Regions from separate parts of the Bacillus sp. MC1252 genome, predicted to be linked through region 1. Evidence: riboswitches for the same ligand, from Rfam matches in the RefSeq annotation. Region 1 holds a riboswitch; each other region holds the start of a gene.
The links. A riboswitch is a leader RNA that binds a small molecule or an ion and turns the genes downstream of it on or off. The one in region 1 is predicted to bind S-adenosylmethionine.
Positions count from the first base shown of each region.

Region 2: it holds a riboswitch for S-adenosylmethionine, as region 1 does, so the genes downstream of both, ACYH0L_RS18040 (5-methyltetrahydropteroyltriglutamate--homocysteine S-methyltransferase) here and ACYH0L_RS05380 (bifunctional homocysteine S-methyltransferase/methylenetetrahydrofolate reductase) in region 1, are expected to answer to the same signal.
Region 3: it holds a riboswitch for S-adenosylmethionine, as region 1 does, so the genes downstream of both, ACYH0L_RS17750 (sugar ABC transporter substrate-binding protein) here and ACYH0L_RS05380 (bifunctional homocysteine S-methyltransferase/methylenetetrahydrofolate reductase) in region 1, are expected to answer to the same signal.
Region 4: it holds a riboswitch for S-adenosylmethionine, as region 1 does, so the genes downstream of both, mtnW (2,3-diketo-5-methylthiopentyl-1-phosphate enolase) here and ACYH0L_RS05380 (bifunctional homocysteine S-methyltransferase/methylenetetrahydrofolate reductase) in region 1, are expected to answer to the same signal.

Region 1 covers NZ_CM166369.1:1,086,246-1,093,694, reverse strand. The annotation lists gene ACYH0L_RS05395 (BMP family lipoprotein) at 1-837, opposite strand, end outside; gene ACYH0L_RS05390 (CvfB family protein) at 995-1,843, opposite strand; gene ACYH0L_RS05385 (YajQ family cyclic di-GMP-binding protein) at 2,081-2,572, shown strand; SAM riboswitch class I at 2,654-2,772, shown strand; gene ACYH0L_RS05380 (bifunctional homocysteine S-methyltransferase/methylenetetrahydrofolate reductase) at 2,851-4,692, shown strand; gene metH (methionine synthase) at 4,676-7,449, shown strand, end outside.
Region 2 covers NZ_CM166369.1:3,490,830-3,498,278, forward strand. The annotation lists gene ACYH0L_RS18030 (four-carbon acid sugar kinase family protein) at 1-1,040, shown strand, start outside; gene ACYH0L_RS18035 (gluconate:H+ symporter) at 1,091-2,410, shown strand; SAM riboswitch class I at 2,493-2,605, shown strand; gene ACYH0L_RS18040 (5-methyltetrahydropteroyltriglutamate--homocysteine S-methyltransferase) at 2,693-3,817, shown strand; gene bglH (aryl-phospho-beta-d-glucosidase) at 3,871-5,289, opposite strand; gene ACYH0L_RS18050 (beta-glucoside-specific PTS transporter subunit IIABC) at 5,261-7,168, opposite strand.
Region 3 covers NZ_CM166369.1:3,433,906-3,441,354, forward strand. The annotation lists gene ACYH0L_RS17740 (ABC transporter permease) at 1-68, opposite strand, end outside; gene ACYH0L_RS17745 (sugar ABC transporter ATP-binding protein) at 65-1,561, opposite strand; gene ACYH0L_RS17750 (sugar ABC transporter substrate-binding protein) at 1,634-2,752, opposite strand; SAM riboswitch class I at 2,922-3,032, opposite strand; gene ACYH0L_RS17755 (right-handed parallel beta-helix repeat-containing protein) at 3,151-4,578, opposite strand; gene ACYH0L_RS17760 (branched-chain amino acid aminotransferase) at 4,942-6,033, shown strand; gene ACYH0L_RS17765 (hypothetical protein) at 6,348-6,746, opposite strand; gene ACYH0L_RS17770 (6-phospho-beta-glucosidase) at 6,864-7,449, opposite strand, start outside.
Region 4 covers NZ_CM166369.1:1,273,178-1,280,626, forward strand. The annotation lists gene ACYH0L_RS06390 (pyridoxal phosphate-dependent aminotransferase) at 126-1,307, shown strand; SAM riboswitch class I at 1,360-1,461, shown strand; gene mtnW (2,3-diketo-5-methylthiopentyl-1-phosphate enolase) at 1,561-2,781, shown strand; gene ACYH0L_RS06400 (2-hydroxy-3-keto-5-methylthiopentenyl-1-phosphate phosphatase) at 2,782-3,477, shown strand; gene ACYH0L_RS06405 (methylthioribulose 1-phosphate dehydratase) at 3,441-4,079, shown strand; gene ACYH0L_RS06410 (1,2-dihydroxy-3-keto-5-methylthiopentene dioxygenase) at 4,096-4,626, shown strand; gene ACYH0L_RS06415 (aspartyl-phosphate phosphatase Spo0E family protein) at 4,928-5,170, shown strand; gene ACYH0L_RS06420 (ATP-binding protein) at 5,218-6,723, opposite strand; gene mhqR (MarR family transcriptional regulator MhqR) at 6,928-7,383, shown strand; gene motB (flagellar motor protein MotB) at 7,420-7,449, opposite strand, start outside.

The sequences.
Region 1 (7,449 bases):
TTTGATTTGATTGTTCTTTACGAGCTGTTCGCTGAATTGATAGACCACTTCATCGACTTTTTTGACCATGGATGAAATCACAGCTTTTTCAGCCGTATAGTACTGATCGCTGTCTACGCCAATTGCATATTTGCCTTGTGATTGTGCTTCTTTTAATACACCAACACCCGTATAGCCGGCTGCGGCATATAAAACATCTGCTTTCTTTTTGATCATTTCTTTGGCAATTTTACTACCTTTGCCTGCGTCGCTAAATGTACCTGCATAGGTGGATAAGATATTGATTTTCGGATTCACAGATTTGGCACCTTTTTGAAATCCTTTTTCAAAACGATGAATGACATCCGCATCGACGCCGCCAACAAATCCAATGACATCACTTTTCGTTGTCATGGCAGCAAGTGCCCCTGCTAAATAGCTGCCTTGCTCTTCTTTAAACGTCACGGAGGTCACATTTTTCAGCTCAGATACGGCATCAATCAGCAAGAATTGCTTCTTTGGATATTTTTTTGCGACTTTTTCTATGTCTTCTTGCATACTGAAGCCTACACCGATGATCAGGTCATTGCCATCTTTTACGAGCTCTGCCAGTCCTTTTTCGTATGTATCCGTTTCTGCAATTTCTCTATAATCAAATTCAATGCCAAGCCCGTCACGTGCTTTTTCTAAACCTTTAAATGATGAATCGTTAAATGATTGATCACCAAGACCATCGTCTGTCAGCATGACGCCAATATGCTTCACATTTGACTTCGGTGGTCCTCCCTGTTGATTGCTGCATGAGGCGAGTACCATGAGCATGGCTGCCATCAGAAGTATTGACACCTTCACTTTCATCCAAAAACACACTCCTTTTATCATCCTTACTCCTTTCTTATCGGATTTGAGTGGCGTTGTTTCAATGATAAAGGGAAGGTTTTTCAGCTTTTTTCATGACTTTTTTCACTGAAAAAACCCATTATTTATGACAAAAATAAAAAAAGTGAGCAAATGCTCACTTTTTCTCGTAGGTCCAGCCTTCTTCTTGATAGACTAGATCATTTTTCATCAGATGACCTAATGCGCGTTTAAAGGCCGCCTTGCTCATTTGAAATCGTTCACGAATATCTTCTGGATCACTTTTATCCCAGTAAGGCATGGCGCCATTTCTCGTTCTCATATAGGTTAAAATTTCTTCTGCATCAACAGATAACGCATCCTGCTTTCTAGGAAGCAAAGAAACGTTCACGGTTCCATCCTCTTTCACCGCAATGACGCGGCCTGTCACTTCCGATCCTAATCTTGGTTCTTCCTTTCGTTCTGTGCGGTGGATAAATCCCCTCACCCCTGTATCTGTCAGCATAAAAGAGCCTGTCGCAATTAAGCGATAAATTGTCCCAGTGATTTCTTTGTTCATTAAGGTTTCTGGCGCCTCAGTGAACAATTCACTGATCACATCCTCAGTGGCTGTCTTTGCGAACATTCTACCGTAGCTTGTGACTTTCAGCATACAGTAGAGTTTGTCTCCTTTTTTCGGCCATGCTTCCTCAAAAGGCGGGAGGTGTTCTGTTGCAACAAGTGCATCCTTTGATAGCCCGACATCGACAAATGCGCCCATGTCTTCTACAACGTCTACGACTTCTACCCAGCCATATGTATGTGCATTGATTGTAGGCATTTTCATCGTAGCTGCTAGTCTTTCTTCATGATCTACATATAAGTAGACCTCTACTTCATCCCTGTCATCAATATCCTCTGTCATCTCACTGCGATGCAAGAGGACAGAATCTTCACCATCTGTCAAAAAGTAGCCGTACTCCATCTCGTTCTCTATTTGCAAGGTCAATTGCTCACCTGGTCTCATGTTCTCTTCCTTCCTATCTGCCCATAAAAGAGCGTTCGTTCATCTTTTGATTCACTTTATTCTACTATACTTCTTTCAACATGAACATCTCTAGTTCTGTTAGCTAAAGTGGACAAACTTCCCTTGATTTATACCGCAAGCGGCTGAACTCTTTGATTTGTCTATATGATAAAGCTTCTTCTTGCCCTGTTTGCATGATAAAATAGACGCAATATCTATACTTGGAGGTCATGTGTTATGGCAAAAGAAAGTTCATTTGATATTGTATCGAAGGTGGAACTGCCAGAGGTGCAAAACGCCATTCAAGCAGCGCTAAAAGAAATTAAAAATCGTTATGATTTTAAAGGAAGTAAAAGTGATATTTCACTTGAAAAAGAAGAGCTCGTTCTCACCTCAGATGATGACTTCAAGCTTGAACAGCTAAAAGATGTGCTTGTGACAAAGCTGATTAAACGAAATGTACCAACTAAAAACATCGACTACGGAAAAACCGAACATGCCCTAGGCGGAACAGTACGCCAGCGTGCCAAGCTGATTAGCGGTATCGATAAAGACAATGCCAAAAAGATCAACGCACTCATTAAGCAATCTGGGATCAAAGTGAAGTCGCAGTTTCAGGATGACCAAGTGCGTGTAACAGGGAAAAATAAAGATGATTTACAAGAGGTCATTTCACTCATGCGCAAAGCAGATTTGCCGATTGACGTCCAATTTATAAATTTTCGATAAATTTTAAATTTTCCATTGATTATTTTCGATTTTTTCGTTACAGTTGATGGAAGTTCAATTCATTGACATGTTCATATCGCTTTCTTATCAAGAGAGGCAGAGGGACTGGCCCTGTGAAGCCTCAGCAACCGGTGTAGTAGAAATGTATTTTCTATGACCAAGGTGCTAAATCCAGCAAGCAACTGCTTGGAAGATAAGGAGAAGAATTACGATACAGCCAAAAAGTCTTCTTCTTATCAGAAGGCTTTTTTTGTTACATAGAAATAAGGAGGAATACAATGGGCCTATTACAAGACTTACAAAATCGCGTATTGATTGCTGACGGAGCAATGGGAACACTTTTATACTCTTACGGCATTGACCGGTGCTTTGAAGAACTAAATTTATCAAAAGAAGATGAAGTGAAAAGAGTGCATGAGGCGTATGTGCAGGCTGGAGCTGACATCATCCAAACGAACACGTACGGTGCGAATTATATTAAACTATCCCGCTACGGCTTAGAGGAAGAAACAAAACGTATCAATACAAAAGCGGTACAAATTGCAAAAGCTGCCGCTGGCTCAGCTTATGTACTCGGAACGATTGGCGGCATTCGAACGTTTAACAAAAATGCCTACTCGATAGACGAGATCAAACGAAGCTTTAGAGAGCAGCTGTACATCCTATTAAATGAACAGCCTGACGGATTATTGCTTGAAACGTATTATGATATGGAAGAGGCGAAGGCCGTTCTCGAAATTGCGCGCAAAGAAACGACTCTCCCGATTGTCATGAACGTATCCATGCACGAGCAAGGTGTTTTGCAGGACGGTACACCGCTGAAGGACGGTTTATCTGAATTATCCTCTCTTGGCGCTGATGTCGTTGGGATCAACTGCAGGCTGGGCCCTTATCATATGATTCAGGCACTCGAAGGCGTTCCGATTTTGGAAAATTCTCATTTATCTGTCTATCCTAACAGCAGTCTCCCGTCTCTTGAAGAAGGCAGACTCGTCTATGATACAGATAATGACTATTTCCGAAAAAGTGCACTAGAGTTTAGAAATCAAGGCGCACGCATTATCGGAGGCTGCTGCGGAACGACGCCTCAGCATATTAACGCAATGGCTGAAGCAGTTAAAGATTTAGCACCGATCACTGAAAAAGAAGTGAAAGTATTAAAAGAAGAAATCATTTCGATCCAAGACCAGCGCACTGAACCTGGACTTGACGAGCTGGCTGTTAAAAAACGATCGATTATCGTAGAGCTGGACCCGCCAAAGAAGCTGAACTTTGAAAAATTCCTTGTCGCAGCAAATGAATTAAAGAGTGCAGGCATTGATGCCCTGACGTTAGCTGATAATTCTCTTGCGACTCCGCGCATTAGCAATGTGGCTTGCGGTGCATTATTGAAACAGCAGCTTGATATGCGTTCACTTGTCCATATCACGTGTCGTGATCGTAATTTGATTGGGCTACAATCCCATTTGATGGGACTCGACACTCTCGGATTAACCGATATTTTAGCCATTACAGGCGACCCGTCTAAAATTGGTGACTTCCCAGGTGCAACATCTGTTTATGATTTAACCTCCTTTGATTTGATTCGTCTCATCAAACAGTTTAACGAAGGACTTTCTTTCTCTGGGAAGCCGCTTGGCAAAAAGACCAATTTTTCAGTGGCTGGCGCGTTTAATCCAAATGTACGTCATATTGATAAAGCAGTAAAACGTCTTGAGAAAAAAATAGAATACGGCGCTGATTATTTCATCTCACAGCCTGTTTATTCAGAGGAACAGCTAGTGAAAATTCATGAGGAAAGCCGTCATTTGGATAAACCGATTTACATCGGCATTATGCCGTTAACAAGCAGCCGAAATGCAGAGTTTATTCATCATGAAATTCCAGGCATCAAATTATCTGATTCCATTCGTGACATTATGGTCAAGGCTGGCGAGGATAAGGAAAAGCAGCGAGCAGAAGGCTTAGCGATTGCCCGCTCTTTATTAGATACAGCCTGCGAATTGTTTAATGGCATTTATTTAATTACCCCTTTCCTTCGATCAGATTTAACAGCAGAACTGACAACCTACATCCATCAGAAAGAAAAGGAGCCAAACGTACATGTCAACTATCACTGAACAGCTCAAGAGACGCATCCTTGTCCTTGATGGTGCAATGGGCACAATGATTCAAAACGCCAATCTCACAGCAGAGGACTTTGGCGGAGAAGAGTATGAGGGCTGTAACGAATATTTGAACATGACAGCCCCTCACATCATCTCCACAATCCACCGGGAATATCTTGAAGCAAGTGCGGATTTCATTGAAACGAATACGTTCGGCGCTACAAAGCTCGTCCTTGATGAATATGGGCTTGGCCATCTCGCCTATGAACTCAACGTACGAGCTGCTCAGCTGGCAAAGAATGAAGCAGATCGTTTCTCCACAGCGGAGTGGCCTCGTTTTGTTGTAGGCGCAATGGGGCCTACAACTAAAACATTATCTGTGACAGGCGGCACAACCTTTGAAGAGCTCGTCAGAAACTATGAAGAGCAGGCTCGCGCACTCATTGATGGCAAATGTGATGCCCTTCTTTTAGAAACAAGCCAAGACATGCTGAATGTAAAAGCTGGATTCATGGGCATTCAGAAAGCCTTTAACGCGACCGGCATTCAATTACCACTCATGGTATCAGGTACGATTGAACCAATGGGCACCACCCTTGCCGGTCAAGATATTGAAGCCTTTTATATCTCTCTTGAGCATATGAAACCAATCAGCGTTGGCCTAAACTGTGCAACTGGTCCAGAATTTATGACAGACCATATCCGCACACTCTCCTCCATCGCAAAGTCAGCTGTTAGCTGCTATCCAAACGCAGGTCTCCCAGATGAAGAAGGACAATATCACGAATCCCCTGCTTCCCTTGCTAAAAAAATCGCCGCCTTCGCACAGGAAGGCTGGTTAAATATCGTCGGGGGCTGCTGCGGAACAACACCTGCACATATTCAGGCATTATCAGACGAAGTGCGCTCGCTCCAGCCGCGCCGCATGGTTCATGAATCGTCACAGCATACCGTATCAGGAATTGACCCCCTTATTTATGAAGAAGCAATGCGTCCGCTTTTTGTAGGTGAACGGACAAATGTCATTGGCTCCCGGAAATTCAAACGGCTGATTGCGGAACAAAAGTTTGAAGAAGCGTCAGAAATTGCTCGTGCACAGGTGAAAAATGGCGCTCACGTCATTGATGTGTGTCTCGCTGATCCAGACCGTGACGAGGCAGCAGACATGGAAGGCTTTTTACAAGAGGCCATGAAAAAAGTCAAAGCTCCTTTTGTCATTGATTCAACGGATAAACACGTGATTGAAAAGGCACTCACGTACTCCCAAGGGAAAGCCATCATCAATTCCATTAATCTCGAGGATGGCGAAGAACGGTTTGAAGAAATTCTTCCGCTTGTGAAACTATATGGCGGCGCACTTGTTGTCGGCACGATCGATGAAACAGGGATGGCTGTAACAGCAGAACGAAAGCTCGAGATTGCCGTACGTTCTCATGATCTCTTAACGAAGAAATATGGAATTCCCTCAAGTGACATCATTTTTGATCCACTCGTCTTTCCGGTAGGCACTGGAGACGCGCAGTATATTGGCGCTGCCGAAGAAACGATCAAAGGCATCAAAATGATCAAGGAAACACTGCCTGAGTGTCTCACGATTTTAGGCATTAGTAACGTGTCTTTCGGACTCCCGCCTGTTGGCAGAGAGATCTTGAATGCCGTCTATTTGTATCACTGCGTCCAAGCAGGACTTGATTATGCAATCGTTAATACTGAAAAACTTGAACGTTTCGCTTCGATTCCAAAGGAAGAAATCAAGCTAGCTGAAACATTACTTTATGAAACAAATGATCAAACCCTTGCCGAATTCACCCAATTTTACCGCGGGAAAAAGAAAACGGAGAAAAAACCAAAGGTCTCCTTATCGCTTGATGAGAGGCTGGCGTTATACGTCGTCGAAGGAACAAAAGAAGGGCTGATTGATGATCTGTCCCTTGCCTTAGACCAATTCGAATCACCTCTTCATATCATCAATGGACCCTTGATGCAGGGAATGGCTGAAGTTGGACGTCTTTTTAATCAAAACGAATTGATTGTGGCTGAAGTGCTTCAATCGGCAGAGGTCATGAAAGCATCTGTTTCGTATCTTGAGCAATATATGGAAAAGCAGCATGCAAGCGGCAAAGGGAAGATTCTCCTTGCGACGGTTAAAGGAGATGTCCATGATATCGGGAAAAACCTTGTCGACATCATTTTGAGCAATAATGGCTTTCAAGTGGTCGATCTCGGGATCAAAGTCACACCTCAAACATTGATCGAAGCTGTGCAAAAGGAAAAACCAGATATGATCGGATTATCCGGATTACTTGTCAAGTCAGCACAGCAAATGGTACTGACCGCTCAAGATTTACAAAAAGCGAACATCTCCGTTCCCATTTTGGTCGGCGGTGCTGCTCTTTCACGGAAATTTACGAAGATGAAAATTTCGCCTCATTATGACGGACCCGTCCTTTATGCAAAAGATGCAATGGACGGCCTGTCATTAGCCAATGAGTTAAAAGCAAACCCTCTTCAATTTCAAACAAAGCCCTCAGCGGAACAAGAGGCACTTATCAAAGAGAAAGAAGTGAAACAGCCGAAAGCCGTCATTGAATTACTGGAAAAACGCGCGGCACTCCCGCAGGCGCCGGTTTTCACGCCAGAAAATACAAAACGCCATTATGTGCGTGACATCGATTTGCATCATATTATGCCCTATGTGAATGAGCAAATGCTTATTGGTCATCACCTCGGCTTAAAAGGAAAGGTCAAAACATTATTAGCTGAACAGCA
Region 2 (7,449 bases), 1.3 Mb from region 1:
TACTCAGAACAACCATTGAACAACGAAGCTCCTTCCAATTTGACGGAGAAATCATTCTTCCCTTTTTCCAAGAAGGCGGACGCTTTACGATCAACAATATCCACTACGTACAGGAAGGACACGACTTGATTCCTGCTGGTGATACAGAATTTGCACGAGACCGCACATTCGGCTTTCAGTCGTCTCATCTCGGGGAGTGGATTGAAGAAAAATCAGGCGGAACGTTCACAAAAAAGAACACCACCTACATTTCGTTAGAAGATATACGGGCTTTACGCATTGATCAAATCAAGGAGCAGCTCATGACCGTGAAGGATTTTCAAAAGGTGGCTGTGAACGCTGTAGATTATGACGATGTCAAAGTCTTTGTCACCGCCCTCATTGATGCCACCCAAGCAGGTCAGCAATTTATTTTCAGAAGTGCGGCTGCTCTCACAAAAGTACTTGGCGGCATCCACGACCAATCCTTATTAACAAGAAAAGACTTGATACAAGAAGAAAGCCCAAACGGTGGTCTTATCATGGTTGGTTCTCATGTCAAAAAAACAACGGAACAATTAAGAGCGCTGCAGCAAAATAAAGAGATCGCTTTTATTGAATTTAATACACATCTCGTGTTAGAACCCGAAGAATTTCAAGAGGAAATTGACCGCGTGATTGAGCAAACCGAAATGCTGTTAGCATCAGGTCAATCTGTTGCTGTTTATACAAGAAGAGAACGCCTTGACCTTGGGGACAATCGTCAAGAGGAGGAATTAAAGCTTTCCGTTCAAATTAGTGATGCTGTGACAAGCATTGTCCAGCGCCTCACAATTCGCCCTAAATATCTCATTGCCAAAGGTGGAATTACCTCAAGTGATATTGGAACAAGAGGGCTTAGCGTCAAACGTGCGACTGTTGCAGGTCAAATTAAACCTGGTATTCCCGTTTGGCAAACAGGAGAAGAAAGTAAATTCCCCTTCATTTCTTACGTGATTTTCCCGGGAAATGTTGGCTCAAAGGATACGTTAAAAGAAGCTGTAGAAATACTTGAAGGATAAAGCGCAGGGAGTGTTCTCGCTCCCTTATGCACCACAAAGGAGGAAAGACCATGTCGTTAGTTTTTATTGGACTTGGCGTTTTGTTATTGCTTTTACTCATGGTTGTCTTTAAGTTAAACGCTTTCATTTCGTTGATTATTGTCTCTTTAATTGTTGCTGTTTTAGAAGGTATGTCACCACTTGAAGCGATTGCTTCCGTCGAAAAAGGACTCGGTAGTACACTCGGGCATCTAGCACTGGTTCTCGGTTTTGGAGCGATGCTCGGTAAATTGATGGCTGATTCTGGCGGCGCCCAGCGCATTGCGATGACGCTCATTGACCGATTCGGCATTGGGAAAATCCAATGGGCAACAATGCTGACTGGATTTGTTATTGGAATTGCTCTGTTTTATGAAACCGGATTCATTATCTTAATTCCATTAGTCTTTACCATTGCTCAAGCCGCAAGACTTCCTGTGTTGTATGTTGGCATGCCGCTCGTCGCTGCACTCATCACAACACATGGCTTCCTCCCTCCTCATCCAGGGCCGACAGCCATTGCCAATGTCTTTCAAGCAAACATGGGACAAACGTTGTTAGTTGGAATTATTTTAGCAATTCCTGCTGTGTTAGTAGGCGGACTACTGTTTACGAAACTATTTCAAAAAGATCAATTGCATGCACATATACCGAAAAACTTATTTAATCCAAAGGAATTTACAGAAGAGGAAATGCCAAGCTTCGGGATTAGCATTTTTACCGCTGTTTTGCCTGTATTACTTATGACATTCAGAGCATTTTTAGAAATTTTCTTCCCATCCTCTCCATTCTTGCCAACAGCTGAGTTTTTAGGTGAACCGGCGATTGCGCTATTAATCTCAGTGCTGCTTGCCATCTACACGTTTGGACTTGGCAGGGGCAAAAGCATGCAGGAAGTCATGAAGTCGATCACGGATTCTATTGGCTCCATTGCAATGATTCTATTAATTATTGCAGGCGGCGGCGCTTTTAAACAGGTGCTCATCGATAGCGGCGTCGATCAATACATTGCGGGGATCATGCGAGGAAGCACTCTTTCTCCCCTGCTCCTCACCTGGCTGATTGCTGCTGTCCTGCGTGTATCATTAGGGTCAGCAACTGTCGCCGGTCTCACCGCGGCTGGCATTTCTGCACCACTTATTGGATTAACGGGTGTCAGCCCGGAATTAATGGTGATCGCAACAGGTGCCGGAAGTATTACGTTCTCTCACGTGAATGATGCGGGTTTCTGGATTTATAAAGAATACTTTAACCTGTCAATGGCCCAAACCTTTAAAACATGGACATTGATGGTCACTGTTCTTTCACTTGTCGGACTAGCTGGTGTTCTTGTCGCTGATTTGTTTATGTAGGAAAATAAATTGTAAAAGCCATTGACTTTTTCTCGAAAAGATTGAATAATTGTGTATATTAAGAAAATTGAATCAAAAGGTAACCTTATTAAGAGTGGTGGAGGGACTGGCCCTGTGAAACCCGGCAACCGCTGTTCCTAGGAACAGAATGGTGCTAATTCCTTAAGCAAGCACACGCTTGTTTGAAGATAAGGCAGAGATCTCACAGTATATGATGCTCTTCCTTATCCAAGGAAGAGCTTTTTTATTTGATATTCAACCTGTAGAAGGAAGGGATTCAGCATGACACAAGTACAAACCATTGGAAAGAAAACAACAAAGCCGCCATTTCGCGCAGATCAAGTAGGAAGTTTACTCCGTTCAGAGCGCATCAAAGAAGCACGTAAGCAAAAAGCAGACGGTACGCTGACAGCAGAGCAGCTCCGACAAATTGAAAATGCAGAAATCACACGTATTGTGGAGAAGCAAAAGGAGATTGGATTAGAGGTTGTGACAGACGGAGAATTCAGACGTGCATGGTGGCATTTTGACTTTCTTGAAGGACTTGATGGGGTCGAAGGATTTGAAGCAGATCAGGGCATTCAATTCCACAACACAACGACAAAAGCACGAGGCATTAAGGTAACGGGTAAAATCGATTTTACAGAGCACCCAATGCTAGAAGATTACCGCTTCCTTCACAGCATCGCTGGTGATCATACGGCAAAAATGACGATTCCAAGTCCGAATATGCTCTTTTTCCGTGGAAAGCTTGATGAAGGTGTGTATGACAGCTTAGATGATTTCCACCATGATGTGGCCCAGGCGTATAAGAAAGCCATCCGTGCTTTTTATGATGCAGGCTGCCGCTACTTGCAGCTAGATGATACGGCATGGGCAGTGTTCTTTTCTGAAAAAGGTCATGAACAAATCAAAGCCTTTGGCCGCGAGGAAGATGAACTTCGTGAGTCGTTTGCAAAAACAATCAATGAAGCCGTTGCCGATCGCCCAGAGGATTTAGTCATCACAATGCACATTTGCCGTGGCAATTTTAAATCAACATGGGCAGCTGAAGGTGGTTACGAAGCAGCGGCAGAAACGATTTTTGCTGGTTTAGATCTTGATGGCCTCTTTTTAGAATTTGACGACGATCGTTCTGGCGGATTTGAGCCTCTTCGATATGTGAAGAACCCAAATCTTCAAATCGTACTTGGTCTTGTGACTTCAAAGTACGGTGAGCTTGAGCCGGTTGAACAAATCAAAAAACGAATCGAGGAAGCGGCTCAATATGTAGACATCAACCAAATTTGTTTGAGTCCACAATGCGGATTCGCATCCACGGAGGAAGGCAATCTGTTAACAGAAGAGCAGCAATGGGAAAAGCTGCGTCATGTGATTGAGATTGCTGATCAAGTGTGGACGTCATAGTCCCTTGACGAAAAAAGAGACAAACCGCATCATCAGCGGTTTGTCTCTTTCTTTTATACATCTAAATAATCACCATTCGTAGCAATCACTTGTTTATACCAATCGAAGCTTTTCTTTTTCTTTCTATCTAATGTACCGTTTCCTTCATTATCACGGTCGACATAAATGAAGCCGTAGCGTTTTTTCATTTCAGCAGTTGAAGCACTGACAAGGTCAATTGGGCCCCAGCTTGTATAACCGATCAGGTCTACTCCGTCTGCGATCGCTTCTCTTGCCTCTAGCAAGTGGCTTCTGAGGTAATCAATCCGGTAATCGTCTTGAATCGATCCGTCCTCTTCCACTTGATCGACAGCGCCCAAGCCATTTTCTACGATAAACAATGGTTTTTGGTAGCGGTCATACAGCTGATTAAGCGTCGTACGAAGTCCTTTCGGATCAATTTGCCAGCCCCAATCACTTGCTTCAAGGTATGGGTTTTTCACGCCTGCAAATAGATTCCCACCTTCAGCCTGATCAAGGATTGCAGGATCTGTACTTGCCACAAAGCTCATATAATAACTGAAGCCGATATAGTCCACTGTATGGTTTCTTAAAATGTCTTCGTCACCATCTTGGAACTCAATGGTGATTCCATTTTCACGTAAATAACGTTTCATGTATCCTGGATAGTAGCCTCTTGCCTGTACATCTGAGAAGAACAATGTTTTACGGTCTTGATCAATCGCAGCAAACATATCTTCTGGTCTTGAGCTGTACGGATATGTGGTCATAGCTGCAATCATACAGCCAATTTTCGCATCTGGAATGATTTCGTGTCCCGCTTTAACAGCTAAAGCACTTGCAACAAATTGGTGATGGGCTGCTTGATATTGAATGCTTTTCTCGTCTTCGCCTTCTTCAAATACAAGTCCGCCACCTGTGAAAGGGGCATGTAACACGACGTTGATTTCGTTAAAAGTCATCCAATATTTCACTTTGTCTTTATATCTCGTGAACAATGTTTTAGCGTATGTTTCGTAAAGATCCACAAGCTTACGGTTTCTCCATCCGCCATAGTTTTTCACAAGTGCAAGAGGCATTTCATAATGAGAGATGGTCACAACTGGCTCAATCCCGTGCTTGTGAAGTTCATCAAACACTTTGTCATAGAAAGCAAGACCTTCTTCATTTGGTTCAGTATCGTCGCCATTTGGGAAAATACGCGGCCAAGAAATCGATAGTCTGAAGCACTTGAATCCCATTTCTGCAAAGAGTGCAATATCTTCTTTATAGCGATGGTAGAAGTCGATTGCATCATGATATAAGTTAAGGTCTTTCATTGATTCATCGAATGGGTGCATAATGCCATGTGGAGATACGTCAGCTGTAGATAAGCCTTTTCCACCTTTGTTATAAGCGCCTTCAATTTGGTTGGCAGCAACAGCGCCGCCCCATAAGAAACCTTTAGGAAATGTTTTTTCTAACTTGTTCATGTTGAATGACCTCCTCATTTTCTTTGACACTGACTGTGAGCAATGTCTCTTTCTCTGTGATCGTTCCATCTGTTTTCGCATCAACTCGTGCAAAATCGTTTGTGTTGGTGACGATAATAGGCGTGGTGACATCATAGCCTTCTTGCTGAATACCCTTGATATCAAATTCAACCAGCACATCTCCTGCTTGAACAAGATCACCGGACTGCACATGACTTGTGAAATGCTTTCCGCCAAGCTTCACCGTATCAATCCCAACATGGATGAGAAGCTCTGTACCTTTGTCACTCTTTAATCCAATCGCATGTTTTGTTTGGAAAATGGTTTCAACCTTGCCGTTGAACGGTGCAACAACACGTCCAACTGTTGGTACAATGGCAGTACCTTTACCCATGATTTCATTAGAGAATGTTGCATCATTTACTTGATTTAGCGGCTTTAATTGACCTTCAAGTGGGCTTTGTACCACTTGATTTTGAAGCGCTTCTGTATCTTTCTTTTCTTCCGGTTTGTCTGCTTTTGTTTCATCTTTCACTGGTACATCCTTGAATCCAAGTACAAGTGTCATGATGGTTGCCACAGCAAAGCCGATGACTAAACCGATTATTGAGTAGACAAACGTTGGTCCGATGAACGTTGGGATACCTGGAATACCTGCTGATCCAGACACCACATATGATTTCACTTTAAAGATGGACATGAACACGCCGCCTGCTGCTGCACCAATAAGAGCTGCAATGAACGGTTTTTTCAATCTCATGTTCACACCATACATAGCAGGTTCAGTAATCCCCATTAACGCTGTGATGCTTGTAGACATCGCCAATGATTTGAATGTTTTGTTTCTTGATTTTAAGAAAACACCGAATGCTGCGCCAGCTTGTGCCATATTTGCAACAAACATCATTGGAATAATGTAGTCAAAACCGTTTAATGTAATATTGTTGATCATGATTGGAACAAGCGCATAGTGCATGCCCGTAATGATCAATGGTGACATGAAGCCGCCGATCAAAAGTCCGGCTAAAATACCTGCATGTTTAAACAATAAATCAATTCCGCCTGAAAGGCCATTTCCGATAATTGCGCCAAGCGGTCCAACCGCTATGAGCATAATTGGTACAACGACAAGAAGTGTAACAGTTGGAACAAGGATAATTTTTAATGATTTCGGACTATATTTTTCTGCAAATCTTTCAACATATGAGCCGAGCCAGATTGTGAGTAGAATTGGAATCACCGATGAAGAGTACACAACGGCAACCACTGGCAAGCCTAGAAATTCTGTATTTCCTGCGCCCAGTAAAGCGGTTAACTGCGGATGCAGTGCTGCTGCTGCAATGGCAGCGGCGATATACTGATTTGTGCCAAGCTTTTTAGCTACGCTTACAGCAAGCAGAATCGGTAAGAAGTAAAAGGCTCCGTCTCCGATAGCTGTTAAAATCGCATACGTACTGCTTTTATCTGATATCCACTGGAACGTCAGCATCAGTGCCAATATCCCTTTGATCATACCGGCTCCAGCAATGGCTGGAAGAATCGGCGTGAAGACACCAGAGATAAAATCGAAAAGCTTTGATATCACATTTTGTTTTGATGCTTCTTCTGTACCGCCTGACTTTACATCTATTGACAGGCCTGAGTCAGCAATCATCGCTTGATAGACATTTGAGACATCATTGCCGATAATGACATGGTATTGACCGCCGCTTTGATTCACACCCATGACGCCATCTGTTGATTGCAGTTGCTCCTTATCCGCCTTGCTTTCATCGTATAAGTTGAAGCGAAGTCTTGTCATACAGTGCGTGACGTGCTTGACATTCTTTTCACCGCCGACAAGCTCTAAAACTTCTTTTGCTGTTTGTTTGTGGTTCATTGTATTACCCTCCAATCGTTGATTAAATCTTGATATAGAAAAAACCTAAACATCCATTAATGCCCGAAAAATAGCGATTCAGACATTAATCGATATTTAGGTTTTGCCTGCTTAACCAGTAACAATCCTTCATAGCGATTGATCATTATTGAATTTTATAAGTCTTTAGATATAAAAAAACCTAAATCATGCCTTATCAGAGATAGGGACAATGATTTAGGTTTTGCCTGCTTGATCAGTAACAATCCTTCATAGCGATTGATCATTATTGAATTTTATAA
Region 3 (7,449 bases), 1.3 Mb from region 1:
AACAGGTGAAATGATGGCCGCTGTTTTTTCATTTGCTGCACAGGGGCTGAAATTTGTCGTTCGCTCATGATTGTCCTCCTGTTGAATGATATAAAAGCTCTTCTTCTGTCGTTGGTGCGGTCATTTCCCGGGCAATGCTGCCATCATATAGCACGTATACTCGATCTGCGATGCCCGCAATTTCCGCCAGCTCACTTGACGCATAAATCACGGACTTTCCCCGGGCGGCAAGTTCTGCAATAAGAGAGAAAATGTCTTTTTTCGCTCCAACGTCTACGCCTTTGGTTGGTTCATCAAAGAGATACACATCCGCCTCAGCTAGCAGCCATTTTCCAATGGCAATCTTCTGCTGATTTCCACCAGATAAATGCTTTACCTTCGCCTCAAGAGAAGGCGTTTTGACGCCAAGCCGTTTGACGATTTCACCTGCTGCCTGCTTTTCCTTAGGACGATGTAAGAAGCTGAGCACCCGTGAGAATGAGCGAAGACTTGCAGCTGTTAAGTTCCATCCCACGGTCTCTTCCGTTAGAATCCCTTCTTTTCTCCGCTCCTCGGGAACAAGTGCCAAGCCGGCTCTCACGGCTTGATGAGGCGATTTGATTTGAATGGTTTTACCATGAAGCTGCACAGTGCCCGCCTTCTTTTCTGAGGCGCCGAAAAGGGCTTTGCACAACTCTGTTTTACCAGCACCGACAAGTCCTGCAATCCCGAGAATTTCTCCCTTTTTCACATGAAGATGAATGTTGCTTAATTTATGCTGGTCGTATAACTGTTTCACTTCAAGCACAATAGGTGCATCCTTCAAAGGTGTACGGGGCGGGAATTGCTCCTCTAATGGCGCGCCTAGCATTTCCTCAATGATCTGCTGGGGATTGGTGTCTTTGACGAGGTGTGCCGCCACATCGGTTCCATTTCGCATCACAGTCAGCTCATCACAGATGTTGAAAATTTCGGGCATGCGATGGGAGATAAAAACGATGCCCGTTCCATTCTTTTTCAGCTGATCAATCATTGAGAATAACTTGCTTGTTTCCGCATGACTAAGCGGAGCGGTTGGTTCATCTAAAATTAAAATGCTGCATTTGATCGAAACGGCCTTGGCAATGAGCACCATCTGTTTTTCTGCAAGTGTCAGATCACTCACAAGACGTTTTGTAGAGATGTCGATGTCCATCTCTTTTAATAGTTGAGCCGCCTTGCGATGAAGCTCTTTCCAGCGGACAAATGATTTTTTCTCAATCTCATGCATCATCATGTTCTCACCAACACTTAGATAGGGAACAAGAGCCGTATCCACTTCTTGATGGACCGTCTGCACACCGTATGAGGCCGCTTCCTTTGGTGTTTGAATCGATGCAGCCTTGCCATTGATGTGGATGGTTCCTTCAAAATGCGAATGAACGCCAGAAAGAACTTTCATTAACGTTGACTTCCCAGCACCATTCGCTCCAATCAGCGCATGGACCGTGCCTTTTTTTAATGTGAAATTCACTTGATCCAGCGCTTTAACCCCAGGGAATTCAATCGAAATGTTCTCCATACAAACAAGCGGCGAAGTCATAGGTGTCCTCCTTGTCTATTGATCGTCATTTGAAAAACGAAACACCCTCTATGGAAAGAGAGTGTACGTTGTTTATTTTGCATAATGTTTCTTCAAGGTCTTCATCCAATCTTCTTCAAAAGCAGTAGATGAACCGAACCCCTTTACTTCTTCCGCAAGATTGACCATATTGATGGCCTTGCCTGCTTGTTGAAGCTGCTTTTGTGAAATGAGAGAGGCCTCAAGGTCATAGGAAGATGGTGTTTTCTCTCCAGCTATTTTCTTCGCAAGAATCCTCACGTCAACTGCACCAATGAGCTTCGGATCAACCGCTGCTGTGTACTTCCATGAGCTGTCTTTCGCTGTCATTTCCTGAAGATCGGCATTTGACACATCAATACCGTAAATCTTCACTTCTGTTCTTCCTGCTTCCTTTAAGGCTCTTGCTGCACCAATAGCAAATGCGTCCCACGTGGCAAAAATAGCGTCAAGCTTGCCCTTTGGATACTTATTCAGCATGGCAGCCACTGCATTTTGTGTTTGAACAGACGTATCAGAGGAAGCAATGCCAAAACGGTCAAGCTCCTTGAGCCCTGCATGCTGTTTGAGTGTTTCTTGGTACACCTTGTTTCGTCTCACCATTGGCGGGAACCCATCTACCCAGAGGTATGCAATATTTGCTTTTCCTTTAAAATCAGATACGAGTGCGTCTAATGATTTTTTCGCTAATTGTTCGTCATCTTGAGACGTCACTGTGACCCCTTTGATGTCCTTCAGCTTAGGATTCGAATCAAACGCTACGACTGGAATGCCCTTCGCTGTGATCTTTTTCACGTCAGCGACGGTCGCCTCGTCGTCCCCATGAGAGATGATAAAGCCATCATAATTTTCTTCCAGCGCCTGAGAGATCGCATCATGGAATTTCGCTGTATTTCCATTTGCGGTGTAGACATCTACCGTAAAGCCAAGCGCTTCACCTTCTGCCTTCGTCCCAGCTAAAAACTGCGCTGTATGATCATCTCCTCCGATTTTACGGATGACTTTAATTTTTGCTCCCTGTCCCTTTGCAAAGCGCTTCGGTACATTGTCAAAGGAAACTTTTTCGTTCGCATTCGCCTTTGAGCCTGAGCTTGATCCTGCTCCACAGCCTGCTAATAGGACGGTTAGGATCGTCAATAATACAAGAGATGATGTCCAATATTTACGTTTCATTGCTGTTCCTCCTCCAGTTATTTTATTTATCACATCAGAAAACTAGGTAAAAAAGTAAGAAAACGCCAGTAAACCAATGGATTGCTTCTAAAATAGAGACAAAAAAGCCTCTCTTGAAGAAGAGAGGCTTGATCACCGTTGCATGAAACATGTATCGGGAAGTCTTCCTCTCTTATCTGTCAAAGCTGTAACAGCTTTGCAGGAATTAGCACCAATTTCTAAAAATAGAAACGGTTGCTGGGCGTCATAGGGCCAGTCCCTCTGCCTCTCTTGATAAGAGATCCGTTATGAAATTTGTTTTAGTTGAAATGTCTTCTTTACTTTAATGCGATGTCCCACCAATGTCAATGACTTTTTTGAATATTTCTAAAATGATATGTGCATGGTCATTGATTTGATTAACTGCCGACGATTTTCTTGGCAGGTGAAGATTTCTTCAGACGGAAATCATATTTTTTCTCATTCACATAATGTGGATTGAGGTGTACTGATCCTTTATCTTGACCGCTTTTGGAGCGATACGTTTTGTAGCCTTCCATCCATTTTCCGCGCCATACCCACTGTGATGCTTTCGCACCTTTGCGGTCATCATAGACGTTCTTCTGGAATGTATTCTTTTGGTTCACTTGATAAAGGTTCACGACTAAGTAATGCGATCTACTAGCTGTCATGATATTATTCGTGATCCGATTGTTCACTGCTTGATATTGCATGAGCAATTGACCGCCTTCTAGGCCGGCTGTGTCATTTTTGTACAAAATATTATGCGAGATGGTCGTGTTTGTTGTTCCGCCCCGCTTCTTATCATAGCCGCCAATTGAAATGCCTGTATAACGGTTTAGATACACTTGATTGTGCTCGATGCGAATGCGATCCGCCATTTTCCCTTTATGTTCACTTGTGACTTCAATCCCAAGGTCATTGTGATGTGTGATGTTATGATCGATCACAATGTCTTTCCCGCCATCCACATAAATTCCGCCAGCGGAGATGTCCTTGCCGTAAGCTGGATTCCCATAACTCGTAATCCCATATACTTTGTTTCTAGATACGACACCATTTCTGACCTGATCATATTTTTTAGAAGGGGCTACTTTCTCAAAACCAATTAAATCAATGCCAATATTATCAGTGTGCCTGACCGTGTTATGTGTCACGCGAAATTTTTTGACGTTCCCGTTTAACACAAGGGCTTCACTGAAGCCAAGTTTTAATTTTTCAACGGTATTTCCTTTGATTTCAATGTCTTCAATGGCAGCAGGAGCTTTTGTCCCATAGACAGCAATACCATGCGCATTCCCATTTTTGTGTGTCGTCTGAATGTCATACACTCGGTTGTTGAGCAGCTTGACTCCTTTGCCGCTTCCTTTGATGAAAATACCGACTGGTGTTACATCTTCTTTATTCGTCTTAATATGCCCAACCGTAAGACCTTTGAGTGTGATGTAGCTTTTTTGATCGATCGTTACAAGACCGCCGTCTGCTTGATTTCCTTTAAGGGATGCTCCGCTAATGACAGGCTTTTCTTTTCCATAAGCTTGAAAGACAACTGGTGCTTTCTTTGTTCCTGAATGACGGACAATCAATTTCTCTTTGTATGTACCGCCTCTCATGTAAATCGTTGCCCCAGCTTTAGCCATACTTGCCGATTTCTTCAGTGTGCGGAAAGGTTTTTGCTGCGTTCCCGGGTTTTGGTCGTTTCCGTTTGTTGCCACGTAATAAGTTGTGCCTTGCTTGGCGCCAGCCTCCTCTGTCATCGCTTGACAGCCAAAGCTGATCACGGTTATGAATATAATCAGTAAGATACCTGGTATCATTCGTTTCATCTCGTTGTTTGCTCCTTTCACTTCTCTTCTTCCTTTATCGGTTAAAAAAAAGAGGATTAAAATATGACGCTGCCCCTTGCAAGGTACTGGTCAAAAGGTGTATGGTTGAAAGAATATCTTACAGGAACCACTCGTTATAAATTGTCAGATTAATCAGTTAATAATGCATTTGGTTTTTATTTCTTTTTTGAAAAGGGGTGACATGAGCCAAACTGACGGGAGAGAAGAAAAGCGCTTTAACAGATTTTTCTTGTCTGAATTCTAGAAAACCTATTGCTAATATTTTGTGAAGGTATAGAATAGAATCATAATTATTTCATATTATTAGAATTTTCAAATAATCAAACAGCAAGGAGATTTACGATGCCAAAACAACCCATCCGCGTTGAACTTAGTTCAACAAAAAAACCAAAACCTCAATCTGATCAACTTGAATTCGGAAAAATCTTCACAGACCACATGTTTGTGATGGATTATTCAATTGATAAAGGCTGGTACGATCCAAGAATTATTCCTTATCAGGCGATTCCAATGGACCCAGCTTCTATGGTCTACCATTATGGTCAATCTGTTTTTGAAGGCTTAAAGGCTTATGTTTCGGAGGATCAAAAAATTCTCTTATTCCGTCCGGAAAAGAACATGGAACGCTTAAACAGATCGAATGACCGCCTATGTATCCCGCAAATTGATACAGAAACGGTTTTAGAGGGCTTAAATGAACTCATTCGTATTGATAAGGATTGGGTACCTGATGCAGAGGGCACTTCCTTGTATATTCGTCCATTCATTATTTCCACTGAGCCATATTTAGGCGTTGCACCGTCAAGCACGTATAAGCTGCTCATTATTTTATCTCCAGTGGGATCATACTATAAAGAAGGCATCCATCCGGTGAAAATTGCGGTTGAAAACGAGTTTGTCCGTGCCGTTAAGGGTGGAACAGGAAATGCCAAAACAGCCGGAAACTATGCATCAAGCCTGAAGGCACAGCAAGTCGCTGAAACCAAAGGGTTTTCACAGGTTCTTTGGCTTGATGGGGTCGAGAAAAAGTACATTGAAGAAGTCGGCAGTATGAATATCTTCTTTAAAATCAATGGAGAAATCGTGACACCTGAATTGAACGGCAGCATTTTAGAAGGCATCACACGTAACTCTGTACTTGAGCTGTTAAAGCATTGGGACATTCCAGTGACAGAACGCAAAATTTCAATTGATGAGTTAATTGAAGCACATCAAGCAGGCGAACTTGAAGAAATCTTTGGAACTGGGACGGCGGCCGTAATCTCTCCTGTCGGTGAATTAATTTATCACGATCAGCCATATGTCATTCAAAATGGTCAAACAGGCGAAGTATCGAAGAAATTGTACGAAGCCATTACTGGCATTCAAAAAGGAACACAGCCAGACATCTTTGGCTGGACAGTAGAAGTTGACTCGGTTGTCAAGCAGGCTTAAGCATGTGAAAGAACCTTTCAGTCATGAAGGGTTCTTTTTTTGTTTATTTACCCCTCCAATATACCTTATAATGGTAATCATACGTATAAGGAGTGATGGTATGTTTTTTACTTATCTACTAGCGTTCTTAGGTATTTGCATCGGATCGATGATCATAGCTACAGGTTTCGACGATTCACCGTTCCTCACCCGGTTTCTATTTAAGGTTCTCGGGATTTTTATCCTTGTTCTTTCCATTACTTTTGTAAAGGTTAGACGAAAGAGGCTACACAACAAAAAGGCGAAATAGACTCAGATGTCCAGTCAGCCGCCCATCAAATCGTGCACCAAAACAAGACCGATACCCCCACAATCGCCCCTGCATATATCCACTGTTTCCTTTTTATGCTCCGCTTTCTTTCGATCAGTAAAAAGATCTCTGGTAAAAAGACGATGATGATTTCTAGGATAAAGACAAGATAATAAACAAGCGGCATGGGCTGGAAATCAAAGTCTCTTTCATCTCCACCAATCGTTGCGAAATACATCAACAGGTTGGTCACTGGAATGGTAAAACAAACGAGCAGGCGGAGAACATAAATCCACACATACTGTCTATGACGAATAAGACCAATAAATGAAGCAATGATGCCATACAAAAACAAGACCACTGTGCCATAACTCATCAGTGGTTGAACGATAAAGCCGTAAAGCATTAAACCAATTGCAACCATATTCAAACCGTCCTTTCTTTGAAGCCATACATGCTGTTTTTTCTATCATACACTTCTTTCTTGAATTCCCATATGGGGCAATGATAAAAAACGACCCCATAAAGGGGCCACTTTGTTTTACGCTTTGACTGATTTGAAGAATTGCGGTAAATACTCACGGTGCGCTTCGAGCATTTCATCTAACATTTGCTTTGCAATTTCGTCAGAAGGGACAAGCGGGTTGATCGTCATGGCGACAAGAGCCGTCTCGTAATTTCCTGTCACAGCCGCTTCAGCTGCCATGCGCTCAAATGATTTGATTTGCTGAACGAGCCCTCTCACTGCCACAGGCAGATCACCTGTCGCTATAGGTTTTGGTCCGTCCTTCGTAATGATACAGTTCACTTCCACCGCTGATTCCGGTGGAATGCTGGCAATCGCTCCTCTGTTCACTGTATTCACGGGTTGAATGTCATGCTTATCATTATAGATCGAGCTGATTAAGTTACATGCGGCATCGCTGTAATACGCCCCGCCTCTTTTTTCGAGCTGCGGCGGTTTAATCGATAAATCAGGATCTTTATACAGCTCAAATAATTCTTGCTCGACTTGCTGCACAACCTCTGCTCTTGTTCCTTTTTCTTGGGCCGCCTTTTGCTCTTCTTCCAGCATATCTTTTGTTTTATAGTAATAACGGTGATACGGACATGGGATAACCCCTAAG
Region 4 (7,449 bases), 190 kb from region 1:
TAATTCAAGATATTATCAGAGCTGCTCTTCACATGTCAATCTTTTTTCAAAATTGCTTTACAATTCATAAAACAATCCATTACAGTGAGTGTATTGTCACGTAACTTGAATAGAAGGTGAAAAAAATGGAATTCCAGCAATCAGATGTGTTGAAACATTTACCGAAACAGTTTTTTGCGTCGCTTGTCCAAAAAGTGCAGAAAAAAGTGCAGGAAGGAGCTGATATCATTAATTTAGGCCAGGGAAATCCTGATCAGCCAACTCCTCCGCATATTGTAAAAGCCATGCAGGAAGCGGTAGCAAAGCCTGAAAATCATCAATACTCTTCATTCCGCGGGACGGCGAAACTAAAAAAGGCCGCCTCAGCCTTTTATGAAAGAGAATATGGCGTCACGCTTGATCCGATGACGGAGATCGCCATTTTATTTGGCGGGAAAGCGGGACTTGTTGAGCTGCCGCAATGCTTACTGAATCCGGGTGATACGCTGCTTGTCCCAGACCCTGGTTATCCTGATTACTGGTCAGGCGCTGTGCTTGCTGGAGCTCATATGGTCACCATGCCTCTTCTTGAACAAAATGATTTTTTACCTGACTACCATCTATTGCCTGAGGCTGATAAGAAACAGGCAAAATTGATGTACCTAAATTACCCAAACAATCCGACTGGTGCCACTGCAAGTCGTGCATTTTTTGAAGAAACCGTTACGTTTGCGAAAGATCACAAATTGTGTGTTGTCCATGATTTCGCATATGGCGGCATTGGATTCGATGGAGAAAAGCCGGTCAGCTTCCTGCAAATAGATGGAGCGAAAGAGACGGGTATTGAAATTTACACATTGTCCAAAACATATAATATGGCCGGCTGGAGAGTTGGTTTTGCAGCAGGAAATCCCTCTGTCATTGAAGCGATCGAGCTTTATCAGGATCATCTGTTTGTGTCACTGTTTAAAGCTACCCAAGATGCAGCAGCAGAAGCTCTTTTAAGCGATCAAACGTGCGTACAGGTGCAAAATGATCGTTATGAAAAAAGACGAAATACATGGATCGCTGCCTGCAAGGAGATTGGCTGGGACGTAAGTGCTCCAAAGGGATCATTTTTTGCTTGGTTAAAGGTGCCAGAAGGATTTACATCTGAATCCTTTTCTAACTTATTATTAGAGAAAGCGCATGTTGTCGTGGCGCCGGGGAATGGCTTTGGTGCTGGCGGTGAAGGCTACGTCAGAGTAGGGCTTTTAACAAGTGAGAAGCGGTTAAAAGAAGCCGCAGAGCGCATCGCTGCCTTGCAGCTATTTGAAAAAAGCCATTGACAACGTAAAAAAATGGTGGGATAATTCAGGCAATATTGAAGAAAATTGAATATTCTTATCAAGAGTAGGCAGAGGGACTAGCCCAATGAAGCCCGGCAACCGACTTCCATGAAGCACGGTGCTAATTCTTGCAGCAGGCGCTGAGAGATAAGATTCGGATGAATGAGACGAAACCTCTTTAAGGCGCTGCCCAAGCACTTAAAGAGGTTTTTTTATTGAACATATAGAGGACGCAATCGAAAGGGGATTCCTAGTGAGTGAATTACTGGCAACATACGTATTAACACACCGAGAGGATGAACAAATTGACCGTAAAGCGGAGCAGATCGCACTTGGTTTAACAGTTGGATCATGGACGGATTTGCCGCAGCTCAAAAAGGAGCAGCTTAAAAAACATAAAGGCCGAGTAGAGAAAGTGACAGAAAAGGTTGCATCAGCTGAAAATCGCCTGTATCAATCAGAGGTAACAATTGCTTATCCTGAGGCTAACTTTTCAGCAGACTTACCAGCCGTTTTAACAACGATATTTGGAAAGCTTTCACTAGATGGGAAAGTAAAGCTTGTCGATATAGAATTTTCGAATAGGTTTAAAAGAAAGCTGCCTGGACCGGTATTTGGAATAGAGGGGATACGAAAGAAATTAGATGTGTTTGATCGTCCGTTATTGATGAGTATTTTTAAAGGCGTGATCGGCCGTGATATGGCGGATTTAAAAGAGCAGCTCCGTTTACAGGCATTAGGCGGTGTTGACTTCATCAAAGATGATGAAATTTTATTTGAAAGTCCATTAGCCCCTTTTGAAGAACGAATCAAAGAAGGAAAAAAGATATTAAAAGAAACATATGAAGAGACAGGGCACCTAACGCTGTACGCCGTTAATTTAACTGGCAGAACCTTTGATCTTAAAGGTCGAGCAAGGAAGGCCGCTGAACTTGGAGCAGATGCGCTTCTATTCAACGTCTTTGCCTACGGACTTGATGTCATGCAAAGCTTAGCTGAGGACCCAGACATTCAATTGCCTATTATGGCACATCCAGCAGTGAGTGGCGCGTTTACATCATCTCCTGAATATGGGTTCTCACATTCGCTTCTTTTAGGTACATTAAATCGATATGCTGGCGCTGATTTGAGCCTTTTTCCATCTCCTTATGGATCGGTCGCACTTCCGAAAACAGATGCCCTTGGTATCTATGAAGCTTGCGTAAAAGAGGATACGGTTCAAAAAACGTTCCCTGTCCCATCAGCAGGCATTCACCCTGGTATGGTTCCAGTATTGATCAAAGATTTTGGATTCGATCATGTGATTAACGCAGGTGGAGGAATTCACGGACATCCGCGGGGAGCCATCGGCGGAGGGAAAGCATTTCGATCCATTATTGATGCGGTGATAAATGAAGAGCCCATCCAAGAAAAGGCATCATCTTGCCAAGACTTAAAAGCAGCACTTGATCTTTGGGGAAGGGTAGCAGAATAAATGAAAAAACCAATTGTATGTTGTGATTTTGATGGAACGATTACGAAAAATGATAATATTATTCGCATCATGAAGCAGTTTGCACCAAGTGAATGGACGAAGCTGAAGGATGGTGTCCTGTCAAAAGAGATCACGATTCAAGAAGGCGTCGGACAGATGTTTCAATTACTAACGAGTGATCAGAAGGAAGCCATTCAGTCGTTTATTTTAGAAGATACAGAGATTCGAGATGGATTCGAACAATTTGTTGATGATGTAAAAAAAGCAGACATTCCTTTCTATGTGTTAAGCGGCGGTATGGACTTTTTTGTCTATCCCATACTCGAAGGCATTGTAGATCCAGCCGATATTTATTGCAATCATGCATCATTTAAAGAAGATCATATTCAGATTGAATGGCCGCATGACTGCGATTCAGAATGTCAAAATGGCTGTGGCTGCTGCAAGCCCTCGATCATTCGAGAGCTGACTCATGAAAATGACTTCATTATCATGATCGGAGATTCAGTGACCGATATTGAGGCAGCAAAACATGCGGATCTCACGTTTGCGCGTGACTATTTGCTGAATGAGTGTAAAGAGCTCGGGCTCGTACATAAGGAGTATGAAACATTTATCGATTTAAAAGCGCAATTTGTTCAAATAAAGGAAGTGAAGGAATGGCTGACGCAAAGAGTAAACGATGGCAGGAGCTAGCAGACGTCAAACGTGAATTGGCACAAAGAGACTGGTTTTACGGAACAAGCGGCAATTTATCTATTAAGGTGTCGGATGATCCAATCACATTTTTGGTGACGGCAAGCGGCAAAGATAAACGAAAAGAAACGGACGAAGATTTTGTTTTAGTGGATGCAGCAGGTCAGCCTGATGATCCAAATCAACCGCTCAGACCATCGGCCGAAACACTGCTTCACACATATGTGTATGAGCGGACGAAAGCAGGCTGCTGTCTCCATGTCCACACAATCGATAATAATGTCATTTCAGAGTTGTATGGGGATAAAGGAGAGGTTCGTTTTAAAGGCAACGAAATCATAAAAGCCCTTGGTTATTGGGAAGAGGATGCAGAAGCCATTCTTCCTATTATAGAAAACCCAGCCCATATTCCGCATCTTGCAGAACAATTTGCAGCGCACCTTACAGAAGAGACGGAATCAGGTGCTGTGCTCATTCGCAATCATGGCATCACTGTCTGGGGAAAAACAGCATTTGAAGCAAAACGAGTGTTAGAGGCTTATGAATTTTTATTTAGCTATCGTTTAAAATTAACGCTTTATCAAAAGCAGCTTGTTAGATAAAAAGGAGGAAAAACACATGGCGACGATTTTTATTCATAATGAAGAGAACACATTACTTGAAAACGAACAAGAGGTAGCGGCATATTTAGAAAAACAAGGGGTCATTTATGAACATTGGGATATTGAAAAGCTGCCAAACCGGTTATCAGAAAAGTATGATTTAACAGATGAGGAAAAAGAAGAAATTTTGACCGTTTTCCAAAAGGAAATACAGAATATATCTGAACGAAGAGGGTACAAAGCGCAGGACGTGATTTCATTATCTGATGCGACATCAAATCTTGATGAGCTGCTCCAAAACTTTAAGCGTGAGCATCATCATACAGATGACGAAGTACGGTTTATTGTGAGTGGGCACGGAATCTTTGCCATTCAAGGCAAGGATGGCGTCTTTTTTGATGTGAGACTGAATCCAGGAGATTTAATTTCTGTGCCTCCGAATATCCGTCACTACTTTACACTGCAAGAGGATCGCCAAGTGGTCGCAGTTCGCATATTTGTCACAACTGAGGGCTGGGTGCCAATTTACGAAGAAGAAACGGTTTAATGAAAGGAGCTGATCCTTCCGCATGAGGCGGAAGATCAGCTTTTTTTTAGGAAAATAGACATGAAATGAGAAAGAAAATGGTTGATTTTGATCTTCTGCATAGGATAAAATTCTGTTTAATCAATGTGTCAGTCCTGCCCAAATTTGAAGTTTACCCCCAGATATGATTGAGTAAGAGGTCTTTAGGCTGTAAAAAATTAAATAAAATAAGCATATTTAATTTAATTTACAAATAAAGTATAATTTTGGTGTCGGATCATTTAGAACATAGACAGACGAATTCATTGCGGGAGCTGAGATCATGAATATTTATGTAAGGAAAGAACAACTGCTGATGTCCATTGATGAAAAGAGAAAACAAATGGTAGAAGCAGCTCAAGTGGAAGGGTACACAGGTGAGACGACAATTAAATATAGTCAAGAACTGGACAACCTGATGAATGAGTATCAGCATCTTCTTTTTCATGAAAAACAATCTGTTGCATCCCTTCATGATCTTGTGTCCCAAATGAGTCTTCTATCTGTGAACCGGCCCTCTTACTGACATGAAAAAACCGGTCTTGCATAAGCAAAACCGGCTGAACTCTTCAGCTATGCTGAGTGAGCGGAAGGAAGCATGATCATAACGGTTGTTCCTTTATTCACTTCGCTGTGAATATCAATTGTCCCGCCATACATCGAAATGATTCGTTTACACACAACAAGCCCAAGACCTGTGCCTTTTTCCTTCGACGTAATAAAGGGGAGGAAGATATGCTTTAGCATCTCTTCTGGTATGCCTTCACCCGTATCCTTCACTTTAATGATGACATGTTCTTTTTCAGCCTCAATCACAATCTTCAAATGACCGCCATTTGGCATCGCTTCTAAAGAGTTTTTCGCTACGTTTAATACGACTTGTTTAATGTGATCCTTCGTGCAATACACACCAACATCTTGAATCGTATTGATTTGCAAATCAACCTCGACATTATACAGGTTCGCCTCAGAGAAAACGATCGGCATGATCTCACTCACAATTTCTTTTACAGAATTATTCTGCCATTTTTCTGCAGTAGGTTTTCCTAACACAAGAAACTCACTGACTATTTGGTTAATCCGTTTAATTTCTTCCTCTATGACAGAAAAATAGAGCTGATCTTCTTCTGAATGATACTTCTTTTGCAAAAGCTGTATAAACCCGCTAATCCCTGTTAATGGATTGCGAATTTCGTGTGCTGTACTTGCCGCGAGTGTTCCAATTAATTCAATCTTTTGCGCCTCATTTTGATGACGCTCCTGCTGGGTTTGACGCCTTAAAATGATATATTGGACAAGTGTGAATAAAATATTTAATAAAATAAACGCACTGGATAGAGGAACCAGCGTAACGGACAGCACTTCACTAGTTGAAGCACGCTGCGGAAAAACCTCTAGCTTCCAGCTGTTTTCATCTAAATATGTAGATACGGTGCTGCCATTTTCTGATGCTGGCTGCGGCCCACTTGTAAACACAACATGTCCATTTTGATTCAGCATCTTAAAATGAAGATCTGGGTTCAATACATTCATGATATTTCTTAAATAGTCAATTTGAATGGCGGCGACTAAAACATTGGTGACTTCTTCGTTTTCATTCAAAACAGGGACACAAATGGAGAGAATCCGCTGTTTTGTAATTCTACTCACATAGTTATCTGTGATCACGGTCTGCTTGGTCACTTGAATGCGCTTAAAATAATCTCTGAATGAAAGGTTGATTTTTTCCTTTAACGGTGTGGTACTTGCTGTTACATTTCCTTTTTTGTCTAAAAGATACAGGCCTGAAAAACGAGGTTCTTGTTTATAGATTTTCTCTAGGATGTTTTGTACTTTTTTCGCCTCAAGCGGCTGGTCAAATCCCATGGCAAGGGAAGTTAATCTCGCTTCTGTTTCACTAATTAAATAATTCATTTGGTTTTTGTGAATATTTAACATAAGTGTAGCAGTTTGTTTGTTTTTTAAATCGATTTTTTCAGTTTCTTTTTCGTAGATAAAATAACTAATGATTAGGGTTGGAATCATCACCAAAATAAGGTACAGCCTGATCTTCTTCCAAAACCCTTTCAGTATACTCATCATTCATCGCTCCAACGTATTACCTAATAAACTTATTATAGCATTGAACCTATCTTTATTACGATGACTTGTATGATTTTTAAAAAATTAGGTGATTCGTTCTGGTCTCATTTTCATGCTAAAGATGGGTCAACATGTTGACATTTTACTTATTGTTTATTAATGTCACATTAGTGGGTTGCATTTCATAAAGGATGATAAAAAATGGAAAATCATAATGTTGAGAAATCTTTGAAATTATTTATTGTATTATCACGTGCTTATCGCTCAATCAATCATCACATGAACAAACATATTGTCAAGCACGGTCTGAATCCGACTGAATTTGCTGTACTAGAATTGCTGTATCATAAAGGTGATCAGCCGCTTCAGCAAATCGGTGATAAGATTTTACTCGCAAGCGGAAGCATCACGTATGTGGTCGATAAATTGGAGAAAAAAGAACTCCTCAGTCGTAAGGCTTGTGCAGAAGACCGCAGGGTGACATTTGCGCATATTACGGAACAAGGACGAGCTTTGCTTGATGACATCTTCCCAGATCATGCGAAAGAAATTCATGAGATGATCAGTGTGCTGAGTGAAGAAGAGAAGGATGCCTGCATCGATATGCTCAAACATGTGGGGCTGCGTGCAAAGCATTTATATGATCATAAAGAATAAACAAATAAAAAAGGAAGCCGCTGGTGGCTTCCTTTTTTATTTCGCTTTTCTCTCAATCGGTAAAAT